One region of the Shewanella sp. SW24 genome, then DNA from elsewhere that is predicted to be linked to it. Evidence: predicted binding sites of a transcription regulator. Region 1 holds the regulator's gene; each other region holds the start of a gene.
What was found. The regulator sigma-54, encoded in region 1, starts transcription at its own class of promoters, with help from an activator protein. The targets are predictions, from matches to a motif close to GTTGGCACGNNNNTNGNNT.

Region 1 (7,759 bases):
TTAATCTGTGACGTCGATGGGGTGTTTTCCGACGGCCGTATTTACTTGAGTAATAGCGGCGAAGAGCTCAAAGCTTTCCATACCCGCGACGGCTATGGCGTGCGATCACTACTCACCAGCGGTTTCAACCTCGCCGTGATCACAGGACGTCAATCCAAAATCGTTGAAAACCGTATGACAGCCCTTGGTGTTACCCATATTTACCAAGGCGTAGACAATAAGTTCGAGCCCTATGAAGCATTGCTCGCACTTTATGGTGTCACCCCAGAAGAAGTGGCTTATATCGGTGATGATATTGTCGATCTCCCCGTGATGAATGTCGTCGGTTTAGCGGTCAGTGTTGCTGACGGCCACCCCTATGTACGCCAACACGCCCATTTTGTGACTATGCTCAATGGTGGCCACGGTGCACTGCGTGAACTCACAGATCTGTTACTCCTAAGTCAAAATAAATTCACTTCGGCCCATGGAATGAGTATATGAGTCGTGTGACACTCGCGATTATCGCTTTTTTTGGAACCGCACTAGCGCTTTACTGGCAGGTCCAGAACAAACACAGCGGTGATTCCGATAACAGAGTAAAAGATCAAAATACCCCAGATTTCATCGTTGAAGATCTGCGCAGTGTTGAGTTCAATGAGCAAGGACTAGTGAATAGCCGTGTGACGGCGAAACACATGGAACATTATGATTCAACGAATCAAACTTTCTTTACTCAACCTGTTTATCTTGTTTATCCAGACCAAGGTAAAGCACAATGGCAGCTCAGGGCTGATCAGGGCAAGCTAAACAAGGAAACTGGCAAGGTTGTATTAGAAAATAATGTTATTATCGATGCCATTAGCCCAGAAGAACCGATTCAGACCTTGTCCACCAGTTATCTGGAACTCGATCTCAACACTATGATAATGACCTCTGACCGTACCATTTACGTCACAGGGAAAGATTTTAATATTCAAGGCCAAGGCCTTTATGCCGACCTCAACGCGCAAGAAGTGCAATTGACCAGTCAGGTAGTAGGAACATATGAAGCAAAATAACGTATTACTTGCCAGCCTAATGCTAATTATGAGCATGAGTGCTTTCGCGAAAGTGGGCGACTTAAAGCAAGAAGTCAAAATTAAAGCTGTGAGCCAAACTGCGGATATCAAAAACAACCAGATCATCTTCTTTGGTCCAGTTGAAGTTACCCAAGGCTCAATAAAAATCCAAGCAAATGAACTGCGTGCATTTTCCGCTGAAGGTGAAAATAGCAAAACTTTGGTCGCCACAGGCAACCCTGCTACGTATAGCCAAATATTAGACGATGGTCGCCCAGCATCGGCAAGCGCGAAAGAAATTCGTTACGATATGGCAAGCCGCACCTTAACACTGAAAGGTATGGCGTCATTAGATCAAGCAGGTAGCCAAGTTACAGGCAATTTAATCCGCTATAACATGATTCAACAGAAATTGATGGCCGAGAGTACTGGCAGTGGTGACGATCGCGTGATCACTATTATTCAGCCTGAAAACTATCAAGATGATGCTAAATCAGACGCTCCGGCGGATAAACCTGTAAAAAAGCAGGACTCTAAATGACCCAAATCACCTTAAGAGCACAAAATCTGGCAAAAAGTTACAAGAGTCGCCAAGTGGTTAAAGACGTCAGTCTGACGGTAAAAACCGGTCAAGTCGTTGGCCTACTCGGTCCAAACGGTGCCGGTAAAACCACGACCTTTTACATGGTTGTCGGGCTAGTGAAGAGCGATAAGGGGCATATCTTTATCGACGATGATGATTTAACCGCAGATCCTATGCATCTGCGTGCCCGCAAAGGCATAGGTTACTTACCGCAGGAAGCCAGTATCTTTCGTAAGCTAACTGTTCATGACAACATCATGGCCGTACTGCAAACTCGTAAAGAACTTAAAAACGAAGAACGAGAAGAAGAACTAGAACATCTGCTCGAAGAGTTTCATATCACCCACATCCGTGACAGCCAAGGCATGTCATTGTCGGGTGGCGAACGTCGTCGCGTCGAAATTGCGCGGGCTTTAGCCGCTAATCCTAAGTTCATTTTGCTCGATGAACCGTTTGCCGGCGTCGATCCTATTTCGGTTATCGACATCAAGAAGATTATCGAACAACTCAAAAGTCGCGGCCTTGGCGTACTGATCACAGACCATAATGTCCGCGAGACATTAGATGTATGTGAACATGCTTATATTGTGAGTCACGGAAACCTGATTGCCGAAGGAACTCCAGCAGAGATCTTAGACAATCAGCAAGTTAGGGCTGTGTACTTAGGTGAACAATTCAGGCTATAGTTAATCGAGCGAAGCCAATGGAGGCAATTTATACCGCCATTGGGCTTCACTCAAGATAATAATAAGCGACCTCATCTAACAATAATAACGTAGGGATCAGCGGTAACATGAAAGCGTCACTCCAGCTCAAACTGGGTCAACAGTTAACCATGACGCCACAACTACAACAGGCTATACGTCTGTTGCAACTGTCGTCACTGGAACTGCAGCAAGAGATCCAGCAAGCATTAGATTCTAATCCCCTTCTCGAGCTGGAAGAGGATCAATTCGACGCCACTAAAAACCCTGTAAACCAAACGCTATCCGATACGGATTTCAGTGAATCTAGCACTCTGCCACCAGAAAAAGACAGCTCCACCATAGACACGGCAGAGTCGCTAACCAAAGAATCCATGCCCGATGAGCTCCCCATGGACACCACATGGGATGAAGTGTTTACCGCCTCCCCAAACTCAGGCCCCGGCGGCAGTCGTGAAGACGATATGCCCTTCCAAGGCGAGACCAGTGAAGGTTTGTACGAACACTTAGAATGGCAAAAAAACCTCACGCCGTTTTCTGAAACCGATTTAGCCATTGCCACCGCCATTATTGATGCCATCGACGATCAGGGCTATCTCACCCAAAGCACTGAAGAAATTCTCGAAGCCATGGGCAATCCTGAAGTTGAGCTTGACGAAGTCGAAGCCGTACTCAAGCGTATTCAGCATTTTGATCCCATAGGCGTTGCCGCCCGCGATTTAAGTGAATGCCTGTTGATCCAACTGTCGCATTTCGCCGCTGATACTCCCAACCTAGAAAACGCCCGTATGCTGATCAAAGATCATTTAGATCTGATCGCCGCCCGAGACTTTAGGTTATTGATGCGTAAGACTAAATTAAAAGAGGATGAATTAAGGGATGGTATAGCACTTATCCAAACTCTCAATCCTCGCCCAGGTTTGTTGATCACACCCAATAATGACGAATACGTTATCCCAGATGTGTCTGTGTCGAAGAAAAATGGCCGCTGGGTCGTTGAGCTTAATCCTGACTGCATGCCCAAAATCAATGTAAATCAACATTATGCTTCTATGGCACGCAGCACAAAAAACCAAGCCGATAGCCAATTTATTCGCGGCCATCTGCAAGAGGCTAAATGGTTTATTAAGAGTCTAGAAAGCCGTAACGACACTTTGCTTAAAGTTGCTAATTGCATAGTGCAATATCAGCAAGGTTTCTTTGAGTATGGTGAAGAAGCCATGAAGCCTATGGTGCTTAACGATATTGCTGAAGCGGTAGAAATGCATGAGTCCACCATCTCACGGGTCACAACTCAAAAATACATGCATACCCCTAAGGGACTTTTTGAACTAAAATACTTCTTCTCTAGCCACGTCGGTACTGACGATGGTGGTGAGTGCTCATCCACAGCAATCAGAGCCTTTATAAAGAAACTGGTGGCAGCGGAAAACCAGAAAAAACCATTAAGCGATAGTAAGATGGCACAACTTCTGGCAGAACAAGGGATCAACGTAGCCCGCAGAACCATTGCGAAGTACCGAGAGGCTATGCTTATTCCACCTTCTAATCAGCGTAAAAGTTTATAACCTACAGTGGATATCGGAGGACGTTTCTATGCAAATAAACCTAAGTGGGCACCATATCGAAATTACCGAATCGTTACGTGCATATGTAGAAGAAAAGTTTTCAAAACTTGAACGCCATTTCGAACAGATCAATAATGTGCACGTTGTGCTCAATGTTGAGAAAATGCAACAGATTGCTGAAGCGAGAATAAACCTCATAGGTGGTGAAGTTTTTGCTACTTCAGAGCATGCTGACATGTATGCCGCTATAGACGCCCTGATTGACAAGCTTGACCGTCAGGTTATTAAACACAAAGAGAAGTTAACAAAACACTAATAATGGAACTTTGTACCATACTGCGGCCGGAGTGCACTACCTGCGCCACTCCGGGCAGCAAGAAAAAGGTACTGGAACTCATCAGCGACTTAGTCGCTGCCCAGTACCCGACCCTCTCATCTCAAGAGATATTCGAAAGCCTAGTGGCGCGCGAAAAGATGGGGAGCACAGGTATAGGTAACGGCATCGCCATTCCACATGGTCGACTAGCCGATATAGATCAGCCCATTGCCATACTAATTAAGTGTGAAGAGCCGATAGCATTTGATGCTATCGATAAGCAACCTGTTGATATTTTATTTGCACTACTGGTGCCTGCAGACCAATGTCAGCAGCACTTAAGTACCTTGTCTTGCATGGCCGAAAAGCTGAGCGACAAGCAAATATTAAAGCAATTACGCAAGACGCATGATGAAACGGAACTCTATCAGGTAATCACTGGATGAAACTGGTCATAGTGTCGGGCCGCTCAGGCTCAGGCAAATCTGTCGCCCTTAGGGTACTCGAAGATCTCGGCTATTATTGTGTCGATAACCTTCCCTTGCCATTGATTGGCAGTTTGCTTGAGCAACTCAAAGGCAGTAACGATCTCGTCGCCATCAGTGTCGACGTGCGTAACATGCCTGAGCAGGATAAGGTCTTAGTAAAACAACTCGCTAGCCTACCTCCAGATACTGAGTTAACGAGCTTCTTCCTTAACTCCAGCGATAAAATTCTGCTCAAGCGTTACAGCGAAACCCGCCGTTTGCATCCTTTGTCGAAGAGCCGAGTGTCTTTGCAAGAAGCGATAAAGCTGGAGGGGAAACTGCTCGAGCCTATGTCAAAACTGGTCGATCACTACATAGATACGTCGAATCTGAATATCTATGATTTAAGCGACCAAGTCAGACAAATTCTCCTTGGTAGTGTCGATAAAGAACTCGTGATCAACTTCGAGTCCTTTGGCTTTAAGCACGGAATGCCCACCGAAGCAGACTTTATGTTCGATGTACGCTTTCTGCCCAATCCCCACTGGGAGTTGGCGCTGCGGCCATTGACTGGCTTAGATGAACCCGTGGCTGAATTCTTAAATCGCCAACCACTGGTCAATAAGTTCATCTGGCAAATCGAAAATTTACTGGAGACTTGGCTGCCGCACCTCGAGCGTAACAATCGCAGTTATTTAACTGTGGCCATTGGCTGCACAGGTGGACAGCACAGATCGGTTTACGTCGCAGAGCAATTGGCCAAACGCTTTAGTAACGGTAAACATAAAGTGTATGCCCGTCATCGAGAGCTCAACAATGCCAAAGCTTGAACGTCAGATAACCATCTGTAATAAGCTCGGTTTACATGCCCGTGCCGCCACTAAGTTGGTGGTACTGGCTTCCGAGTTTGATGCGACCATCACCTTAATCCAAGGCGATAAACAAGCATCGGCCGCCAGTGTGCTTGGCTTACTGATGCTTGAAACTGGCATGGGTAAGACCATCAAGCTTATCGCCGAAGGCCCAGATGCAGAGCCGGCTCTCGATGCCATTTGTGCCTTAATCGACGCTAAGTTTGACGAAGCCTGTTAGTTTCACTTCACACTAAGCACTTCATCGTTAGTTTCACTTCATGTCTAGTTTAAAAAACTTGCCATTCACACATGGCAAAACATTTGTCGCTCGACGATACAAGCCACAGGCGATTACACTAGCGGTCATTGCGCTGGCGCTGGCCTTACCTTAGCCGTCTTAATCTGTGTCATCGACTGACGCTTAGTCACCGTAAAATCCTAGCCCAACACTAAGATCTCAAACCAATTTGCCGCACAATGGAGGACAAATGCCCGTAGATAATGCAGAAAACGATCACACCGGACATAGTCTTGACCAGTTAAACCAAGCGCTTAGCAGCGGCATGTTCGTACACGTGCGCAATATGCTGCAAAAAATGGCCGCCTCAGATATCGCGCTGATCTTAGAATCATCACCGCCAAGTGCCAGACAAGTACTGTGGCAGCTCATCGATCAGGAACAAATAGGCGACATACTCGATGAGTTGAGTGAAGAACTCAAAGACCCACTGATCCGTAGCATGAGCCCTGAGCGAGTCGCGAAAGCGACAGCAAGCATGGACACCGACGATCTCGCCTATATTCTGCGAAGTCTTCCCGACGCCGTTTACAAACAAGTGTTGCAGTCGATGACGGAGCAAAATCGCCTGAGGGTAGAACAAGCCCTATCTTATCCAGATGAGACCGCCGGCAGCTTGATGAATACAGATACAGTCACCTTAAGACCCGATGTGAATATCGATGTGGTGCTGCGCTATCTTCGGCAAAGGGGCAACCTACCCGACACCACAGATACCTTATATGTGGTCGACAAACAGGACAAAGTCCTTGGCGGTGTTAGGCTGGCAGATCTGCTGACTTGCGCGCCAAGCACCACAATTCGCAATATCATGGATCCCAATATTCAAAGTATTCCTGTGAGCATGTCCGACAGCGAAGTCGCGCAGAAATTCGAACGCAATGACTGGGTATCGGCACCTGTCGTCGACAGTGATGGTAAGCTGCTCGGGCGTATCACAATCGATGACGTAGTCGATGTTATCCGCGAAGATGCTGAACATTCCATGATGGGTATGGCGGGGATGGACGGAGATGAAGATACCTTTGGTCCTGTGCTAAAAAGTACCCTACGTCGCTCACTCTGGCTCACGATTAACTTATTCGCCGCCCTGCTCGCATCGTCGGTCAGCAATATGTTTGAAGGCACTATTGAGCAATTTGCCACTATCGCCATCCTAATGACGATTGTCCCTAGCATGGGCGGTGTTGCCGGTAATCAGACCTTAGCGCTCGTGATCCGTGGTATTGCTTTAGGCCATATAGGCCAAAGCAACGCTCGCTGGCTTATCGGTAAAGAGCTATCGATTGGTTTTCTCAATGGTTTGATGTGGTCGATTTTAGTCTTTGTCGCCGTGTGGCTATGGAAGGATGATATGGCACTGGCGGGATTAATTGGTAGCGCCATGCTGATCAACATGACAGTAGCTGGGCTTGCAGGTGCGAGTATTCCATTGATTTTAAAAAGACTTAAAATCGATCCTGCCCTCGCTGGCGGTATGGTGCTCACCACAGTCACTGACGTGGTTGGCCTGTTCGCCTTCCTCGGGTTAGCGACGCTCTACCTGATGAACTAACGCTTTAACAGTTTGAGCTAATAACAAAAACGGCACCTCAAAGGTGCCGTTTTTTATCCCGCTGGAAAACTAAAGAAGGCTATTTTGCCGGAGGTTGAAAACCATAACTGCTCAGAATCGCTTGGCCTTTTGTCGATAGAATAAACTCAGCTAACGGCGTAGCGGCAGTATTAGCGCCTTGTAAAACCAGTAAACCATAGTCGGCACCCACGGCGAGTTCCTGCGGTAAATCGATGATTTGTAAACTCGGCACTTCTTTTTTAGCCAGCACAGCATTAGTGCAATAGGTTAAAAAGATATCCGCTTGCTTGTTTTCCATCACCCAGCCATAGGGGTTGCGATCTTTAGGCGGTTTAACGCTCTCAGGGCCGCCC
Region 2 (7,759 bases), on a different contig from region 1:
GTAACTCTCGGATAGGTTCAATCATGGAGTAAGGCATAGTGATGTGAAAATCACCACCACCTCCATCGACTTCAATATGGAATGAATTAATCACCACAACTTCGGTAGGACTAACAATGTTCGCCATGGCGGGATTGACTTCAGAGTCCAAATAATCAAACTCAACATCCATTACGGGCGCCCAAGCATCTTTATAATCTTCAAATATAATCTTAAGCAGTAACTGTACGATTCGTCTTTCTGTCGGCGTAAATTCTCGCCCTTCAATCTTGGCATGGAAACGCCCATCGCCACCAAAGAAGTTATCCACTAGGATAAATACCAGTCGCGCTTCCATGGTGATCAATGCTGTGCCTTTGAGTGGGCTAAAACGCACCATATTCAAGCTAGTTGGAACAAAAAGCGTATGTACGTACTCACCAAACTTGAGCATCTGTACACCGTTGATCGACACTTCGGCCGCTCGGCGCATCATATTAAACATGCTGATGCGCAAATGGCGCGCAAAACGCTCATTCACGATTTCCAGCGTCGGCATACGCCCACGAACTATTCGATCTTGGGAAGAGAAATCGTAGGAACGGGCATCTTCTCCAACAGCGTCAATTTCGTCATCATCGACGTCATCAACCCCGTGCAATAGCGCATCAATTTCGTCTTGGCTTAATAAATCACTCACTATATTGCCTTCGCCTCTTTTGGTGCTGAAGTTAAAGGGTTATTGCATTACAAAACCGGTAAATAGTACTTTCTCGACAACCTTACGCCCAGTTACTGACTGTAGAGTATTTTGCACACTCAAAAGTGCTAACTGCCGTAACTCATCTTTCCCCGCTTGCGTGCTGAGCTTTTGCACATCTGCACCACTAAAGGTCGTTAAAAGCGCATCTTCAATCAGCGGAATATGTTTTTGTGTTAGCACATCATCATCGGTACCACGCACCATAAGCTGCACTTTAATCTCAACTAAACGAGCCCTATCAGGCCCTGGTAAGTTGAATAAAAAAGGACGTGGCATAGGCACGTATGATGCGGTAGCTACTTCTCCTGATGCTGGTACTTCAGCCTGAACAGCACTATCTGCTGCTACGGCGGGAACCTCTTCGGTACTGCTTCCCATAAAGAACCAGACGCCGCCACCGATTAACAGCGCGACTAAAACGCCTACACCAGCAAAAATAAATAGTTTCTTCTTACTCTTAGGCTCTTCAGTACTTTCAAGTTCTAACGATTCTTCCTTAGCCATCACTATTCTCTTTAATTTAGGCGGAAACTCATTACAGTTTTATTTGAAACGTAATTATGTCAGTCATTGCTATAGGTTACCTGCTTAAGCGTAATAATCTATACCTGAAGTTACACTAATCGCTTGATTTAAACCTAAATGTAACTCTTCTGCCGAGATTTCATCCATGTCTGCCGCATTTGAACTGCCGCCATCACCGAAACTACCTTCACGACGCTCACCTTGATCGCCTTGAGAAACATGGCTGTCAGCCAACTGCATCCCTTGCTCTTGCAATAACTCACGTAATCTTGGCATAGCTTGTTCAACCAGATCGCGCGTTTGCGGCTGAGTAACATGAAACTGTACTTGGGTTTGGTCGCCATGCACTTGGATCTTTACCAACATATGTCCAAGTTCAGGTGGATCGAGCCGGATTTCCGCATGTTGGATGCCTTGACTCACCATAGTAATCAATTGCTGCTTCATCACAGGTGAAAATCGTTGGATCATCTCCTGCATTTGGTTTTGCTGTTCTACTCCTTGACGCAATGACAACTGAACTTGCATGGTTTCTTGGCGATTTAATTGTGACATCGAGAGTGTCTGTATGGATGATGTCGACTTAAGTTCTGAGAAAGTATTACTATCATCCATAAAACTTTCGTCTCTGGGAATATCCATCGCAACCGTTAATTTAGCATCTTTCAGTAATAGGTTAGCAGCCAAATCGGAATTGGGACTCCCATCAAGATCACTTTCTGTTACAGATGTTGTATCTAATGGTTCAGATGAAGTTGAAGAGCCTAAGGTATTCAGGTCGAAAGTATTTCCCGAGGTCGCGATATTAGCCGTATTGAGACTATTCACTGTAGAGCTACTAGTCGTTGCTTTTGCCGCAGTGTTGGTTACCGACTTTATCGTTGCACTGTTCGCTAAGCCCGCTTGATTAATCACAGCATTAAGTGTGACCTCATTCTCAACTAAAGACTCATCTATACTCACCCCGACTTCAGTGGCAGAGACAAGCTCAGTGTCTTCTAAAGGTAATTCTAAAGCGTCATCGGTCAAATTTGGATCAATCACAGCATCACTATCTGCTGACGCTTCAAGTATATTTGGGTCTATGGGAAGAATATGCACGAGTGACTTATCAGTCAAAGAAGATGGTTTCACGTCATCTGCGATTGAAATTGCTGCCATATCTGGGCTAGTAGAAACTAACTTTTGTAATTCAGCAGAAAAACCCGCTTCATCTATATCTGATGCCAGTTCAATCTCAGCAGAAACAGTAGATGCCAATGCTGAGCCGGTTAATAACGCTGATGAAGTATCAATATTTTCTCCACCAGTCATTTCGGTCATATCTTCTTCAGCATTTAAAAATGCTAGCGGCAAACTATCTCCATCTGATGCCGTTTTCTTCATATCATTTGCCATGCTAATTTGGGCAAAAATGAGATTTACGTCGGCGTCATCAGTTGATATATCGTCATCTTTTACTTTATCAGCAGAGGTAACCTGCACAGTATCATCAGTGTTAGCAATGGTTTTTTTAGACGCAGAAATAGAAAATGAGCTAGCGGTGACTGACGCAAGTGTAGATGAAAAGTCTTCATTATTAGACTCTTGGGAAGATGTCTTAGCGGAATTGGCCGCAGAGTTGCCTGTTTTACTTAACAGGATATTGGTCATTTGTTGCATAAGTGCTCCCAAACATCACCCAGCAAAAAAAGAAAATGGCTAGGTAGAAACGTCAATTAAACACTGCGGTTGCAGGGTCATGGACTAAATCAAAGCAAATAAGATGCCAAAACATCAGGTTTTACGACAGCATATCGAAAAGAATTAACACTGAGAGGTGCCGAATTGATGCTTATGCCATCAATACAAAAAAACTAAAGAGCCTATCCGGCTAGCGAGCAGTAAAGATGCCTATCATTTCACTAACGTTGATGACGGCGATAAAATTGCTGGGAAGCAAATTCATCGGTCATTTTTTGCTCCCTTTTTTGTTCAACCACTTGACGCTTCTTCTCTTTACTGGCTAAGAGTAATTCTACTGCCTTACGTTTTTTTTGCTTTTCCAACCAATGTTGTTGTCGATATTCTTTTTGCTTTTCACCGTCGGCTACGACGCGATTTTGCTGGATAATTGCGTCATCGATCTGACGAATAAAACGGTGAAACTGGTGATAGTGACTAGCACTGATAGCTTGACCTTGCTGTGATTGCATTTGCTTCATGTATTCTAAGCGATAGTTATTCAGAGCACTGAGTTGATTCAACCGTTTTTGACACTCTAATTGCGCAGATTTTAACAATAATGCCGCTTGTTCTTCGGCATCATTGGCAAGCTTTAACACTAACAACAAGGGATCGGCGTTAGCCATACTAGACCTCGATTAATTCGATGACGCCATTATTTGCACTGTGCAGCAAGTTGCCCAAGCATGACTTGGCTATCGGCAAAGCTAAATGCATCACGCATGGTTTGTCGCAAAAAAGCATTCATTGCTGGCTGCAGTCGTATCGCATTATCAATGCGAGGATCACTTCCTTGGGCATAGGCCCCAATAGAAATCAAATCTCGATTTTGCTGATATAAAGAATAAGTTTGTTTCACGCGGCGCATTGCTTCCAAATGTTCATTGGAGATCACCATTGGCGCGACTCGGCTAATAGAAGCTTCAATATCAATCGCAGGATAGTGCCCCGAATCCGCAAGCGAACGTGACAAGACAATGTGGCCATCGAGGATCGCCCGCGAAGCATCGGCAATGGGATCCTGTTGATCGTCTCCTTCCGTCAACACAGTATAAAATGCCGTAATTGAACCTTGCCCTGGGCCACCATTTCCGGCGCGCTCAACTAAACGTGGCAATTTTGCAAACACAGAAGGCGGATAACCTTTAGTCGCAGGCGGTTCACCCACAGCCAAAGCAATTTCACGCTGTGCTTGAGCGTAGCGCGTTAAACTGTCCATAAGCAATAAAACGTTATAGCCTAAATCGCGGAAGTATTCGGCAATACGAGTCGAGGTTTCACAGGCGCGAAGGCGCATCAAAGGCGATGTATCCGCAGGCGCAGCAACAACGACCGAACGCGCTCGACCTTTCTCACCAAGAATTTCCTCAATAAACTCTTTCACTTCCCGGCCACGCTCACCCACTAGCCCAACCACAATAATGTCTGCGGTAGTACCGCGAGTCATCATACCTAAGAGCACACTCTTACCGACACCTGAGCCCGCAAACAAGCCCATACGTTGGCCTTTGCCCACGGTCAGCATAGCGTTGATAGCGCGAACGCCAACGTCCAGCGGTTCAGTAATAGCACGGCGGGATAAGGGATTAATGGCAGCGCTATGTCTTGGCGCTTGTTGGTCGGTTTGCAACGCGCCTAAACCATCTAAAGGCACGCCGTTACCATCGAGTACGCGTCCTAGCAGGGATAAACCAACATTGAGTCCAGTTTGTTCCCCCAAAGGCACAACCCGCGCACCAGGCAATACACCACGTAATTCTTCAATGGGCATTAAATATAATAGTTCGCCATCAAACCCGACCACCTCGGCGATTAACTCGCCCGCCATGGTTTCGATCGAACATAAACTGCCCACAGGCGCACGGCAACCGCTTGCTTCTAAGGTTAAGCCGACAACACGCACCAGTTGACCACTGGCCACAGCGCGAAATGGCGGCACCTTACCCTGATGATGATTAAGTCTATTCAGCAGTTGATGTTGGCGATTTTGCATCTGATTTTGCCTCTAATTGCTCACCTGTGTTTGAGGCAGATTGTATATCCTCAGCATGTTGAGAAACCGTATCGACAACCTGATCATCAAGCTCTGATCCCACAGCCTCAGAAGCAGCAACGTGTTTAGCGGTATCTTCAACCTCTATCGCCTCTTGCAATTGACGCTGCTTGTCACTTAAGTGAGCATGTTGGTTCCGTAAAGACTCAAACACAGCATCAATACGCGATGCGAGGGTCAAATCGACTAAAGAACGATGACTACTGAGAATACAGTCACCTGGGCTTAAGGAAGGGTCAACTTCAAGTTCCCACTTACTGCGGGTCAATTGAGCGCTGGAATAAAGTTGTTCGACTAAAATAACATCGTCAGGATGCAAGCGGATTGTGACTGTTTGTTCTTTTATCGGCAGTGATTCTATACCTAAGCGCAATGCCGAAAGCACTTGTTCTGGATGAGTTTTTAATTCGTGGCCAATGACAGATTTCGCTAATGTCATACTCAGGTTCAGTAGCGAAAGTTCAATATCGCCATCGAGCAATTGCAATGGTTTTTCAAATTGAGCTAATAAGGTTTCAAAACGCGAGAGCAATATTTTTGCTTGGGCTAAACCGGTTTCTAATCCTTGCTCATGCCCTTGGGCGAGCCCTTCAGTATGGCCCTGCTCTAACCCTTCTAAACGCCCTTTTTCTAGCCCTTGCTCATACCCTTGCTGCTTACCCTCGCTAAAGCCTTCTTCTTCGGCTTGGGCGCGAATGTCTTCAATCTCAGCCATAGTCGGTGGAGAAACACTTTCCACTGTAGTCGACTTAGCGGCTTGATGATTCGAATGGCCGAACAGATTTGAGATAGAATCATCATCGGCTTCAGTCACATCTGGCAGCGCCCAGTGACTAAATTCGACATCTCCTTCGCTCAAGACCTTATTCAACAATTTATTGTCGCTCGGATTAGAGGAACTCATCGCCACCACCGCCGCCTAACATGATTTCGCCGCTGTCACTTAAGCGACGAGCAATAGACAGGATTTCTTTTTGTGCGACTTCCACTTCACTGATACGGATTGGGCCCATAGCTTCAAGATCATCACGCAATAATTCAGCGGCACGTTTTGACATGTTACCCAATATTTTTTCTTTCAGCTGATCATCTGTGCCTTTGAGCGCCTTCATCAGTACATCTTGCTGCACTTCACGCAACAGGGCTTGAATACCGCGGTCATCGACATCGATTAAGTTTTCAAATACAAACATCAAATCTTGGATTTGCTGCGCCATTTCTTCATCAGACTCGCGCATGGTTTCCATCAACTGGCTTTCGATACCCGTGTCTAAGTAGTTCATTATGTTGGCAGCCGCTTTTAAGCCACCCATTTTCGCGGCCTGGGCGCCACCTTGACCGGCGAACTGTTTCTCCATGATGTCGTTCAACTCTTGCAGTGCGGCAGGCTGTACTTCTTCAAGATTTGCAATACGCATCATCAAGTCTAAGCGGGTATTCTCAGGGAATTGACCAAAAATTTCCGCCGCTTGATCGGGTTCTAAATAGGACAACACAATCGTTTGGATCTGAGGATGTTCATTCTGAATAATGGTCGCCACTTGGCGTGCATCCATCCATTTCAACGAATCCAACCCCTTAGCACCACTGCCCATGATAATCTGTTCAATCAGATTACCCGCTTTATCTTCACCCAGCGCAGCGGTTAAGGCTTTACGGACGAACTCTTCACTGTTGAAACCAATTGAAGAATACTTTTGAATATCATCAAGAAACAGCTTATGTACCCCGATAACTTTTTCCTGACCAAACTCATCCATTGCCGCCATGGCCATACCCACTTTTTGCACTTGCTTCGGCTCTAAGTGTTTTAAAATGGATGCAGCATCAGCCTCACTCAAACTGAGGAGTAAAATAGCGGTCTTTTCAACGCCACTAATATCTTTGATATTAAAGGCAGGTGCGGCCGCAGGAGCCACTTCTTTCGTTTTATTCTCAGCCATTGTCTTGTAACCAGTTTTTCACGACTTGAGTAGAGAGCTCAGGCTCATTCGCCACGAGCGCACGGATAGCTTTAATCATATCATCATCTTTGTGAAGATTAGGGATATGAATTGAGCCATCGTCAGCATAACTGTATTCCGCCTCTTGAGTATTGAGCATCCCTAGCGTATCAGCCGCATATTGGTCCTCAATTTCTGCTAATTCATTACCTAATCTGCCATCCTCAGGCATATTCACACTGTCAGGATAGATCAAGCGTTTCAGCATAGGACGTACCACAGCTAGAATCAGCACCAAAATCACTAGCGCACCAATCCCAAGCTTAATCGCACGCCAAAACCAAGGTTGCTCCCAAAGTTCAGGTGCGGGTAAATCTTCAACCAATTGATCCATAAAGGGAACGGTTACCACTTCCAGCACATCACCCCGTTGTGAACTAAAACCAACCGCGCCTTCAAGCAAACGACGGATATTAGTCAGTTCTTGTTCGGTACGGGCAACACGGGCTACTTGACCATTTTCTCCAGCGGCACCAGGTTTAAAGTCCACCGCGACTGACACACTAATACGGCGCACTGCACCAACTTGCTGGCGGGTATGGCTAATGGTGGTATCTAATTCAAAGTTACGGGTCGCTTCGCGGTGCGAATTACCTGCGGTGACAGACTCGGTCGCTTTAGTCGCATCTTCTGGAATATTTGACTCCATTGGCGGTTGATTGGATAACGCGCCAGGGATCCCACCAGAAGAGCCGCCAGTGGTGTTATTTT
Region 3 (7,759 bases), on a different contig from region 1:
TCGCGTCGCGAGTATGTTGATGGTCATGGTGGTATTTGGGGCGGCAACGACACCAACACGAGTGCGCTTATTATTGGCTATGGCAATTACCTTTGCGATAGCACCCGTTCTTCCTCCAACTCAAAATGTGGATTTATTTTCGTTAAGCGCAGTATTCATCACCGCGCAGCAAATTATTATCGGTGTTGCCATGGGGTTTGTGACTCAAATGGTAATGCAAGTCTTTGTGCTCACTGGACAGATCATTGGTATGCAGACCAGTTTAGGCTTTGCCTCTATGGTTGACCCAGGTTCTGGCCAACAAACACCCGTTATTGGTAACTTTTTCCTTTTATTGGCGACATTGATTTTCTTAGCTGTGGACGGCCATCTTTTGATGATCCGTATGCTAGTGGCAAGCTTTGAAACTTTGCCAATTTCTAATCAAGGCTTAACACTCACAAGTTATCGATCACTGGCTGATTGGGGGTCGTATATGTTTGGTGCGGCACTCACTATGTCGATATCTGCGATTATCGCCTTGTTATTAGTCAACTTGTCCTTCGGGGTCATGACCCGCGCCGCACCGCAATTGAATATTTTCTCTATTGGTTTTCCGATCACTATGATTGGTGGACTGTTTATTCTGTGGTTAACCCTAACACCGGTAATGGCACACTTCGATGAAGTATGGTCGACGGCTCAAGTGTTGCTTTGCGATATGTTAGCGCTCCAATGTAACGCTGATGGCTTGATATGATGGGATTAGGAGAAGCCCATGGCTGAAGAATCAAGTGGCGAACGTACAGAGGAACCCACGGGGAGGCGTTTAGAACAGGCGCGAGAAAAAGGACAAATTGCACGTTCGAAAGAACTCGGCACTGCAGCGGTATTGATTTCGGCGGCATGTGGGTTTTATATGCTAGGCCCAAGTTTGGCCATTAGCCTAACTCGGGTGTTTGAAATTGTATTTACCATGGATAGGGCGCAAATTTTTGATACTAATGAAATGTTCAAAGTGTGGGGTGTTGTTGCGAGTGAAATAGCCTGGCCCATGGCTAAAATTATGCTACTGATTGTGGTTGTTGCGTTTATTGGTAACGTCTCTCTTGGAGGGATCAATTTTTCGGCCCAAGCTATGATGCCAAAAGCCAGTAAAATGAGTCCCCTTGCTGGTTTTAAACGCATGTTTGGCGTGCAGGCTTTGGTTGAACTCACCAAAGGCATTGCTAAATTTTCGGTAGTAGCGTTTTCTGCTTATTTTTTATTAAGCTTCTATTTCAATGACATCATGTTGCTGTCTAGCGACCATCTTCCTGGTAATGTTTACCATGCATTAGATTTGTTGGTTTGGATGTTTATCCTGTTATGTTCCTCGATTTTGTTTATTGTTGTCATAGATGTGCCATTTCAACTTTGGAATCACAACAAACAACTTAAGATGACCAAACAAGAAGTAAAAGATGAGTATAAAGATACTGAAGGGAAGCCTGAAGTTAAAGGGCGAGTACGGCAGATGCAACGCGAGTTGGCTCAACGTCGAATGATGGCCGAAGTACCCAATGCCGATGTAATAGTTGTTAACCCAGAGCATTTTGCGGTAGCAATTAAATATGACGTGCAGCGTTCAGTCGCGCCTTTCGTTGTTGCCAAAGGTGTCGATGATGTCGCATTTAAAATTCGTGAGATAGCAAGGGCCCATAATGTGACAATCGTCTCTGCCCCGCCATTAGCAAGAGCTATATACCATACGACTAAGTTAGATCAACAAATCCCTGAAGGGTTGTTTACCGCCGTGGCACAGATTTTGGCTTATGTATTTCAGTTGCGCCAGTACCAAAAAGGTCGAGGTCGCAAGCCTATCCCAATCCCGCTTAATCAACCCATTCCCGATGAGTTAAAATATTAAGACCTAAGCTAAAAATTCTTTGAAGTCGTGATATTATTGCAGGCCAATACGCTATTGGCGTATTTTTTGCTTTCATGCTGTCATACGTCAAAGTTTAGGTAAATATGAATGGATGTTAGAGCGACCTTAGGTCAAGTAAAACAAATGCGCTTGAGCACGTTTAAAGGTATAGGCACTCCTATACTCGTACTCGCAGCATTGGCCATGATAGTTTTACCTATCCCTCCATTTCTATTAGACATACTCTTTTCATTCAACATCGCCTTAGCGCTCATCGTATTATTAGTCGCAATTTATACTGATAGACCGTTGGATTTTGCTGCTTTCCCAAGTGTCCTGCTAGTGGCGACATTATTACGTCTTGCGCTTAACGTTGCCTCTACTCGTGTGGTTTTACTCGAGGGTCATAATGGCGGTGATGCCGCAGGTAAGGTGATTGAAGCCTTCGGTTCTGTGGTGATCGGTGGTAACTATGCCGTTGGTCTAGTGGTATTTATCATTTTGATTATCATCAACTTTGCGGTGGTGACTAAAGGTGCAGGTCGTATCGCAGAAGTCAGTGCCCGCTTTACCTTGGATGCTATGCCTGGTAAGCAAATGGCAATCGATGCTGACTTAAATGCTGGAACCTTAAATCAAGACCAAGCGAGAATACGCCGTGCCGAAGTGACCCGTGAAGCCGATTTCTATGGTGCGATGGACGGTGCGTCCAAATTCGTTAAAGGGGATGCGATTGCCGGTATCATGATCTTAGTGATCAACATCGTAGGTGGTTTCATCATAGGGATTGTGCAGCATGGCTTAAGTTTCTCTGAAGCGGTTGAAATTTATACCTTACTGACTATCGGTGATGGTTTAGTGGCGCAGATCCCTGGTCTATTATTGTCAATCGCCGCAGCCTTGATGGTGACTCGTCAAAACGAGTCAGGTGATATGGGCCAAATGATGATGAGTCAGATGTTTGACAGTCATAAGTCATTGGGTATCGCCGCCGGAGTCCTGTTTGTCATGGGTATTGTTCCTGGTATGCCGCACATGGCGTTTTTAAGCTTTGCCTTTATGACTGCTGGTGCAGCTTATTTTGTTTATAAACGAAATGAAAACAAACGTCTTAAAGCGCTAGAACAAGTGAAATCGGGTCCAATAGAAAGACAAGATAAAGAGCCTAAAGAGCTAGGTTGGGACGATGTACATCATGTTGATACTATTGGTCTTGAGGTTGGATATCGTTTGATCCCTCTGGTAGACAAGGGTCAAGGTGGCGAGTTACTAAGCCGCATTAAAGGCGTGCGTAAAAAGTTGTCTCAGGAACTAGGCTTCTTAGTGCCCGCGGTGCATATTCGCGATAACTTAGATTTATCGCCTAATGCGTATCGCATTTCATTAATGGGCGTCGTCGTCGGAGAGGCAGATATTCGTCATGATTGCGAATTGGCGATCAACCCTGGTCAAGTCTATGGCAAACTCGATGGTATCGAAACGCGCGACCCCGCCTTTGGTCTGGAAGCTGTATGGATCGCCCCTGAGTTACGTGAGCACGCACAAACACTAGGTTATACCGTCGTCGATGCTGCGACGGTTGTTGCAACTCATATTAGTCAATTACTCACAAATAATGCTGCTAAGTTGTTAGGCTACGAAGAAGTGCAACAACTGATGGATATGCTTGCAAAACACTCACCTAAGCTGGTTGATGGGTTTATTCCAGATATCATGCCACTAGGACATGTCGTAAAAGTGATGCAGAACCTATTAAATGAAGGGGTTTCAGTTAGAGACTTGCGTACTATAGTGCAAACTTTGTTAGAATATGGCACTAAGAGTAATGACACTGAAGTCTTGACTGCCGCTGTACGTATCGCTTTGAAACGTATGATAGTTCAGGAAATCTCAGGCCCAGAGCTCGAAATCCCCGTCATTACTTTGGCGCCAGAGTTGGAACAGATGTTGCATCAGTCAATGCAAGCAACCGGTGGTGATGGTCCTAATATTGAACCCGGTCTTGCAGAACGCATGCAGCAGTCCCTTGCCGATGCGGCTCAGAAGCAAGAAATGGTCGGACAACCCGCCATATTGTTGACGTCAGGTATGTTACGCGCGACGCTGTCACGCTTTGTTAAACATACTATTCCTAATCTCAGAGTCATTTCATATCAAGAAATACCTGATGAGAAGCAAATACGTATCGTATCTGCAGTCGGCCAGTAGAGGACGCATAAGTGAAGATTAAACGATTTTTTGCCAAAGACATGCGCGCCGCACTGGCCCAAGTGAAAGAAACACTCGGCTCAGATGCCGTCATTATGTCAAATAAAAAAGTGAACGGTGGCATCGAAATTGTCGCTGCCGTTGACTATGACGAACCTAAAGCGAAAACTGCAGCCACTGCGCCAGCACCGACCTTTATGGACGTGAGCGACGATCTCGTGTCCCTAGGTGCTAAGCAGCCAGTTCGTGTAGAAACTCGCGCTAAGCCAGCCGCACCAGCAGACTCATTACAAGCCTTACTTGAGAAGCAGCAAAGCCGTTTGAATCAACAAATGTCACATCAGCAAGTTGATGCCGAGTTACCAGCATGGGCTAAGGGCTTACAAGCCCCTACTGCTGTGAAACCAGAACATCGTGAAGCACCTTCCTCGTTTGATAAAAAGCCACAAACATCACAGAAACAAAGTGCTGATATTGAGGCTATGCGTGATGAATTAGCATCACTGCGTAATTTACTGACACATCAAGTATCCTCCTTGATGACGGAACATAAAAAACGCATCGATCCCGTCGGTGCTATGCTCGAAGCCAAATTGCTTGAGGCTGAATTCTCCCCTGCGGTTGCGAATAAATTAGCCGCGCTGAGCCAGCATTATACGCCAGCTGAATTAGTCAGAGCATTACCACAAAGTCTTGCGAATATGCTTGATAATCAGGGCGATGACATTGTTAAGCAGGGCGGAGTGGTTGCATTAGTTGGTCCTACTGGGGTTGGTAAAACAACGTCATTAGCTAAACTTGCTGCCCGTTTTGCGGCACATCATGGTGCTGAACATGTTGCTTTAATTACCACAGATCATTATCGCATCGGAGCCTATGAGCAATTAGCAACTTATGGCAAAATAATGGGCTGTCCAGTAAAGCAAGCTCATGATCTAAATGAATTAGAACAAATTCTCTATCAGTTTAGGAATCGCAAGCTAGTATTGATAGATACGGCTGGCATGGGACAGCGAGATATGCGCCTTTACCAGCAACTTGATAATTTAACTGCAAATAGCAGGATACCTATCCGCAGTTATCTGGTACTGTCTGCGACAGGGCAGCGCCGTGTGCTGCAAGATGCAGTCAATCATTTTAAACGCATTCCCCTATCTGGTGTCGTTCTCACAAAACTCGATGAATCTGTGTCGTTAGCAGGGGCATTAAGTGTGTTGATCCAAAACGGATTACCATTAAGTTATATTACTGATGGACAAAGAGTTCCTGAAGATATGAAAGTTGCGGATACCCTAGATTTAGCCCAGCAGGCACTCGCAGCGTTAGATAGTACAGAACAACAATCATTACAAGACACAGCGTGGTCAGATAATATGGCCTGTGCATTTGAGTAGATTTATGACCCTGGATCAAGCAAGTGGTTTACGTATGATGAATCAACCCTATAACGAAAAAGTGAAAGTAATCGCGGTCACAGGTGGCAAAGGAGGCGTGGGTAAAACCAGCGTTTCTATTAATACTGCTGTGGCATTAGCCGAAAAAGGCAAGCGTGTCTTGGTACTTGACGCTGACCTTGGCTTAGCAAACGTCGACGTCATGCTGGGTATTCGTGCCGAGCGTAACCTCTCTCACGTGCTCTCTGGTGATGCAGAGCTTGACGATATTATCGTGCGTGGTCCAAAGGGGATAGGCATAGTTCCAGCCACCTCAGGAACACAGGGGATGGTGGAATTAAGCCCTGCACAACATGCTGGATTAATCCGAGCATTTAGCGAGATGCGGACTCAGTTTGATATTCTAGTCGTAGATACAGCGGCTGGGATCTCGGATATGGTGCTCAGTTTCTCACGTGCTTCGCAGGATGTGCTAGTCGTTGTTTGTGATGAACCTACTTCTATTACCGATGCCTACGCCCTGATTAAAATTCTCAGCCGTGAGCATGGCGTGTTCCGTTTTAAAATAGTTGCCAATATGGTGCGTAGTTTACGCGAAGGTATGGAATTATTTGCTAAACTCAGTAAAGTGACCGACAGATTTTTAGATGTTGCACTTGAATTAGTCGCCACGATTCCATTTGACGAAAACTTACGTAAATCAGTTCGTAAACAAAAATTGGTGGTTGAAGCTTATCCTAAATCACCAGCTGCAATTGCGTATCAAGGATTGGCAAATAAAATTTTGAGCTGGCCTGTGCCGCAGCAACCTGGTGGGCATTTGGAGTTTTTCGTTGAGCGTTTAGTACAACGACCAGATTTTCAAGAGGAAAAAACGAGTGAATAAAGCCGCTGCGTATACTTGTTTAGACAATAAATCGTCGATCGTTGAACAGTATGCTCCGTTGGTTAAAAGAATTGCGCATCATTTACTCGCCAGACTACCTGCATCTGTGCAGTTAGATGATTTACTCCAAGCTGGGATGATGGGGTTACTAGAAGCATCATCCAAGTTTGATGGTGGCAAAGGTGCGAAATTTGAAACCTTCGCCGGCATACGCATACGTGGAGCCATGTTAGATGAAATTCGTCGTGGCGACTGGGTCCCTCGTTCCGTTCATCGTAACAATCGTAAGGTTGCACACGCTATTGATGAGTTAGAGCAAGAACTGGGCCGTGATGCACGCGACACAGAAATTGCAGAAAAACTTGATATGACGCTCGATGAGTACCATCATATTCTTAACGATGTTTCTGTCGGAAAAATCATAGGGATAGAAGATTTAGGCGTATCTCAGGATATACTTACAGTGAGTGATCGGTCCGATGATGATTCATTTGAAGCATTAGCTGAGAACCAATTTCATTCTGCTCTGGTTGAGGCAATTAAATTATTGCCTGAAAGAGATGCATTAGTGTTATCCCTGTACTACGATGAAGCATTGAATTTAAAAGAGATTGGCGCCATTCTTGAAGTCAGTGAATCGCGGGTTAGCCAGATATTAAGTCAGGCAATGTTGCGATTAAAAGCTAAACTCAAGCACTGGACATAAGTATAATTATTAATCGAGCACAGAATGTCAGCTCACCGGAGGAAACCTTGGACAAGAATATGAAGATTCTCATTGTTGACGATTTTTCGACAATGAGGCGTATCATCAAGAACTTGTTGCGAGACTTGGGGTTTAATAACACCCAAGAAGCAGACGATGGCTCAACAGCCCTGCCGATGTTGCAAAAGGGGGATTTTGATTTTGTTGTTACAGATTGGAATATGCCTGGTATGCAAGGAATCGATCTGTTAAAAGCAATTCGCGCTGATGATTCGCTAAAGCATTTACCCGTATTAATGGTAACTGCTGAAGCAAAACGTGAACAGATTATTGCTGCCGCTCAAGCGGGAGTGAATGGTTATGTGGTTAAGCCTTTTACCGCTGCAACGCTGAAAGAGAAGTTAGATAAAATATTCGAACGACTCGCTTGAGCAAGGATGAGCTATGAAGTCACAAACATCAGGGCTCATCACGCTCGAGCAAGCTCAGCATTTAGTTGAATTATTAAGTGCAGGTGAGCAAAGTCAGGCAGATGATTTATTTCGGGAGCTTGCTGCTCCACTGCAACGAGAATTATTCGAAGAAGTAGGTAAATTAACTCGGCAACTTCATAGTGCGCTGATGGATTTTCAAGTTGATAATCGTCTTGCTGAATTAGCCAATACAGAGATCCCCGA

Region 2: L5M17_RS15805 (flagellar hook-length control protein FliK) is a predicted target of sigma-54. The motif match lies at 3,022-3,040, and genes of this name have one in related genera.
Region 3: flhA (flagellar biosynthesis protein FlhA) is a predicted target of sigma-54. The motif match lies at 1,942-1,960, and genes of this name have one in related genera.

The regions. Positions count from the first base shown of each region.
Region 1 is NZ_JAKKSH010000008.1:56,423-64,181, reverse strand. It holds gene kdsC (3-deoxy-manno-octulosonate-8-phosphatase KdsC) at 1-483, shown strand, start outside; gene lptC (LPS export ABC transporter periplasmic protein LptC) at 480-1,040, shown strand; gene lptA (lipopolysaccharide transport periplasmic protein LptA) at 1,027-1,581, shown strand; gene lptB (LPS export ABC transporter ATP-binding protein) at 1,578-2,309, shown strand; gene L5M17_RS08565 (RNA polymerase factor sigma-54) at 2,417-3,895, shown strand; gene hpf (ribosome hibernation promoting factor) at 3,924-4,211, shown strand; gene ptsN (PTS IIA-like nitrogen regulatory protein PtsN) at 4,214-4,657, shown strand; gene rapZ (RNase adapter RapZ) at 4,654-5,508, shown strand; gene L5M17_RS08545 (HPr family phosphocarrier protein) at 5,495-5,770, shown strand; gene mgtE (magnesium transporter) at 6,021-7,385, shown strand; gene L5M17_RS08535 (molybdate ABC transporter substrate-binding protein) at 7,465-7,759, opposite strand, start outside.
Region 2 is NZ_JAKKSH010000020.1:9,544-17,302, reverse strand. It holds gene fliM (flagellar motor switch protein FliM) at 1-679, opposite strand, end outside; gene fliL (flagellar basal body-associated protein FliL) at 719-1,246, opposite strand; gene L5M17_RS15805 (flagellar hook-length control protein FliK) at 1,331-2,929, opposite strand; gene fliJ (flagellar export protein FliJ) at 3,172-3,618, opposite strand; gene fliI (flagellar protein export ATPase FliI) at 3,648-4,985, opposite strand; gene fliH (flagellar assembly protein FliH) at 4,954-5,949, opposite strand; gene fliG (flagellar motor switch protein FliG) at 5,936-6,988, opposite strand; gene fliF (flagellar basal-body MS-ring/collar protein FliF) at 6,981-7,759, opposite strand, start outside.
Region 3 is NZ_JAKKSH010000020.1:19,595-27,353, forward strand. It holds gene fliR (flagellar biosynthetic protein FliR) at 1-739, shown strand, start outside; gene flhB (flagellar biosynthesis protein FlhB) at 758-1,888, shown strand; gene flhA (flagellar biosynthesis protein FlhA) at 1,997-4,096, shown strand; gene flhF (flagellar biosynthesis protein FlhF) at 4,108-5,490, shown strand; gene L5M17_RS15860 (MinD/ParA family protein) at 5,495-6,376, shown strand; gene L5M17_RS15865 (RNA polymerase sigma factor FliA) at 6,369-7,082, shown strand; gene cheY (chemotaxis response regulator CheY) at 7,130-7,513, shown strand; gene L5M17_RS15875 (protein phosphatase CheZ) at 7,527-7,759, shown strand, end outside.